DNA from 2 places in the Nonomuraea mesophila genome. Region 2 is predicted to be linked to the other one. Evidence: riboswitches for the same ligand, from Rfam matches in the RefSeq annotation. Region 2 holds a riboswitch; the other holds the start of a gene.
The links. Region 2 has a riboswitch for thiamine pyrophosphate ahead of thiC (phosphomethylpyrimidine synthase ThiC). Riboswitches for the same ligand answer to the same signal wherever they lie in the genome.

Region 1 (2,165 bases), on a different contig from region 2:
GGCTGCTCGCCGTGACGACGTCTTCTTGGCCGTGTTCCGTGGTTTCCACGCAACAGGGCCGTCGGGAGAGCAGGGCGGCGGCCAGGGGGACCGTCAGGGCTGTGCGGAGGGCGGTCATACCGGCCTCCTGCGTGGTCGCGTCGCCGGACCGAGTCGCACCAGGAGGAGATCGCCCGCGCCGCGTACGACGCCCGCTCAGGGCCCCTCTGCGTGAGCCGGGCCGCCGTCGTCGCGAGATGATGGGGTCATGACCGTTCCAGAGATCGAGCCGAGCGACATTCCCGCGGACGCCTACCTCCTCGACGTCCGCGAGCAGGACGAATGGCGGGCGGGCCACGCCCGTGAGGCGGTGCACATCCCGATGACCCAGATCCAGGGGCGGGTCGACGAGGTGCCGGGCGACCGGACGATCTATGTCGTCTGCCGGGTCGGCGGCCGGTCGCTGCAGGTGGCGGCCTGGCTCAACCAGCTCGGGCGCGACGCGGTCAACGTCGGGGGCGGCATGCAGTCGTGGGAGGCGGCCGGGCGTCCGATGGTCAGCGAGTCGGGGGAGCAGCCCTTCGTGGCCTGAGCCGTACGTCCTTCAGCAGGCGGAAGGGCCACCCACGAGTGTTGTGGGTGGCCCTTTGTCCGGCGCTGGTCGTCAGCAGGATCCCTTGGTCGCCGTGAGCTTGGTGATGGTGATCGCCCCGTCGTGCAGTTTCTTGCGGCCCTTCGTCTTGGGGTTCACGGTGAAACATTGCGGGTCGCTGAGTTCGTAATGCATGCTGATCGCCATCTTGGTGCTGCAGTGGTTGTTGAAATAGACGGTGACGGATGTAATTCCGGGCTTGTACGACGTGTTGAGCTTCGCCCCCTTCGGTGAGGAGCAGGCGAAGGAGTTGCGGATGACGTCGTCCTGCACCGTGACGCCCGCCGTGATCGGCGCTGCCATGGCGGGTGCGGCCGCCGCGAGGCTGCCGGCCAAACATGCCGCCGAAATGGCCAGAGCGTGGAATTTCTTCATTTTCCCCCCTTTTTTCGTGAATCGGTCCTGACAGGCCGGTTGACTGCTAGGCAGGATGTGCGCGCTTGATCGCGCTGTGCGATGGAGGAAATGGACGCCCATCCCCCGTTTTCTGCCGGGCGTCCCCGTGAGGGCGCTCAATGGCTCCCGGGCTGGCCTTACTCGGAGGGATGAGGCATCATGGGGCCGGCGGAACTGGACATTCCTGCTCCGCAGGCAACAAATCGATCCGCGGGAGCTTGAGGCAATCAGGCTGAGAGGGCGACTACGGCTGTCGCCGACCGCATGAACCTGTCCGGGTAATGCCGGCGTAGGGAGTGTGCGATGTCGCACGTGGCCGACGAAGTTCCGCTGACCCTCGACGGGCAGCCCCCCAAGACCCTGGGCGTGCTCGACCAGGGTGCGCTCTGGGCCAACCTCGGTGTCAGCCTCCTCGGCTTCTCAGGGGCGCTGCTCCTGCTCAACCCGACCGGCGACGCGCCGCTCAGCCTGACTGCCGCGCTGGTGGCGACGGTGGTCGGCAGCCTCGTCGGCACGGCCATGGTCGGACTTTCCGCCATCCCCGGCACCCGTACGGGCCAGCCCGCGATGGTGCTGCTGCGCGGCCTGTTCGGGGCCAGGATCTCGTACGTGCCCACGGTCCTGAACATCGTGCAGATGCTCGGCTGGGGCGCGTTCGAGCTGTGGGTGATCGCCAAGGCCGCCACCGCGATCTTCGACGGGGTGGCGTACTCCGTGTGGGTGGTGCTGGCGGGTGTGCTGACCACCGCGCTCACGATCTGGCCGCTGGGCGCGATCAGGCTGCTGCGGCGGTACGTCACCGTCGGCGTGATCGTGTCGATGATCTGGTTCACCTGGTATTTCCTGTCCGAGGCGCCCGCCCCCGCCGGCGGGTCGTGGACCGGGTTCGCCCCGGCCGTCGACTACGTGATCGCGCTGTCGGTGTCGTGGGTGCCGCTGGCCGCCGACTTCGCCCGGCACTCCCGCTCGGGGCGGGCGGCGTTCACCGGGATCGTCGGCGGTTACACGATCGCCCAGGTGGCCTGCCTCGGGCTCGGCGTCTACGCCGTGGCCATCGCCGGCGCCGCCGCCGTGGAGGCCGACAACACGGCCGTGTTCGACCCGTTCGTGGCGGCTCCGCTGGGCGCGCTGTTCTTCG
Region 2 (2,165 bases):
GAACGTGGCCAGCAGCACGAGTCCTGCGACAGCGGCGATCTTTTTCATAGTCCCCCTGATGGGGTTGGTACCGCTGGAGGCGGTCGTCAAACCTCGCGCCTGATCGCGAGGACGCTCAGCCACGTGCGTTCGGCGCGGTGCAGGCCGTGCTCGACGGTGTCGAATCCTTCCGCGCCGAGCAGGCGCAGGAGCGTGCCGGGGTCGCGGTGGGCGAACCAGCGGTGGCGGCCGGCGACGCGCGGCAGTTCCTCCCACCCTTCGGTGTCGCCCGCCGAGGTGCTCAGCCCGAGCACGCCGCCGGGGCGCAGGGCCGTCCGCCAGGCGTGCAGCGTGGCCTCGGTGTCGGCGGCGGGCACGTGCAGCAGGGCCGCGACCGACCACAGGCCGGTGAGCGAGCCGGGGGTCAACGGGGGCCGGCGCAGGTCGCCCAGTACGGCGGGCACGCCGCGGGTGGCGGCGAGCCGCGTCATCGCGGCCGAGCGGTCGACGCCGACGACCCGCAGCCCGCGCTCGCGCAGCCAGGCGGCGTCCCTTCCCGGCCCGCACCCCAGGTCGGCGACCGTCGAGCCGGCGGGCACGGCGTCGGCGAAGCGCTGCCTGAAGGTCTGCAGTGCGTCGTCGGGGTGCTCGGTGCGGGCGGCGTAGTCGGGGGCGATGTGGTCGTAGGAGGCCGTGGTCGTTGACGTGGGATCTTCCATTTTGCGGATGATGTCATGTTTCGTCCTGGCATGAGTGTGGGTACGATCACCGCCGTCCAACGCGGGAGCCCGGTGCAGACCGGGCTGAGAGGACGGCTGAGAGCCGCCGACCGCCAGAACCTGCTCCGGGTAATGCCGGCGAAGGGAGTTTGCGCGATGACCGACGCGCGTGTCCCCACCTTTACCAAGATCTACGAAGGCGACCTCCGCGTGCCCAAGCGCCAGGTGAACCTCACCGACGGATCGACGGTGACGCTCTACGACACCTCGGGCCCGTACACCGACCCGTACGTCGAGACCGATGTGCGGCGCGGGCTGGCGCGACTGCGCGAGCCGTGGATCGCCGAGCGCCGTGCGGCGGGCGCGCCCGTGACGCAGGTGGCCTGCGCCACACGGGGGATCGTCACCAAGGAGATGGAGTTCGTGGCGGTGCGGGAGGGCGTCACCCCCGAGTTCGTACGCCAGGAGGTCGCCGCGGGCCGAGCCATCATCCCCGCCAACGTCAACCACCCCGAGACCGAACCGATGATCATCGGCCGCAACTTCCTCGTGAAGATCAACGCCAACATCGGCAACTCCGCCGTCACCTCCTCCATCGAGGAGGAGGTCGAGAAGATGACCTGGGCCACCCGGTGGGGCGCCGACACGATCATGGACCTGTCCACCGGGCCCGACATCCACGAGACCCGCGAGTGGATCATCCGCAACTCGCCCGTCCCGGTCGGGACCGTGCCCATCTACCAGGCGCTGGAGAAGGTCAAGGGCCGCCCGGAGGCGCTGTCGTGGGAGGTCTTCCGCGACACCCTGATCGAGCAGTGCGAGCAGGGCGTCGACTACGTGACCGTGCACGCGGGGGTGCGGCTGGCGTACGTGCCGCTCACCGCCCGCCGCAAGACCGGGATCGTCTCGCGCGGGGGTTCGATCATGGCGGCCTGGTGCCTGGCGCACCACCGCGAGAGCTTCCTGTACGACAACTTCGACGAGATGTGCGAGCTGCTGGCCCGCTACGACGTGTCGTTCTCCCTCGGCGACGGGCTGCGTCCAGGCTCGATCGCGGACGCCAACGACGAGGCCCAGTTCGCCGAGCTGCGCACGCTCGGCGAGCTGACCACGATCGCGCGGGCGCACGACGTCCAGGTGATGATCGAGGGTCCGGGGCACGTGCCCATGCACAAGATCAAGGAGAATGTCGACCTGCAGCGCGAGCTCTGCGACGACGCGCCGTTCTACACCCTCGGCCCGCTCGTCACCGACGTCGCCCCCGGCTACGACCACATCACCTCGGGCATCGGCGCCGCCATGATCGGCTGGTACGGCACCGCGATGCTCTGCTACGTCACCCCCAAGGAGCACCTCGGCCTGCCGAACAAGGACGACGTCAAGACCGGCGTGATCACGTACAAGATCGCCGCCCACGCGGCGGACCTCGCCAAGGGGCACCCCGGCGCGCAGGCGTGGGACGACGCG

Region 1: another riboswitch for thiamine pyrophosphate. It lies ahead of E1295_RS13850 (purine-cytosine permease family protein); the one in region 2 lies ahead of thiC (phosphomethylpyrimidine synthase ThiC).

Annotation. Positions count from the first base shown of each region.
Region 1 is NZ_SMLD01000029.1:11,337-13,501, reverse strand. Features, by position in the region: gene E1295_RS13860 (rhodanese-like domain-containing protein) at 248-571, shown strand; gene E1295_RS13855 (hypothetical protein) at 644-1,006, opposite strand; TPP riboswitch at 1,228-1,340, shown strand; gene E1295_RS13850 (purine-cytosine permease family protein) at 1,331-2,165, shown strand, end outside.
Region 2 is NZ_SMLD01000010.1:5,089-7,253, forward strand. Features, by position in the region: gene E1295_RS05855 (hypothetical protein) at 1-48, opposite strand, end outside; gene E1295_RS05860 (class I SAM-dependent methyltransferase) at 87-698, opposite strand; TPP riboswitch at 750-862, shown strand; gene thiC (phosphomethylpyrimidine synthase ThiC) at 855-2,165, shown strand, end outside.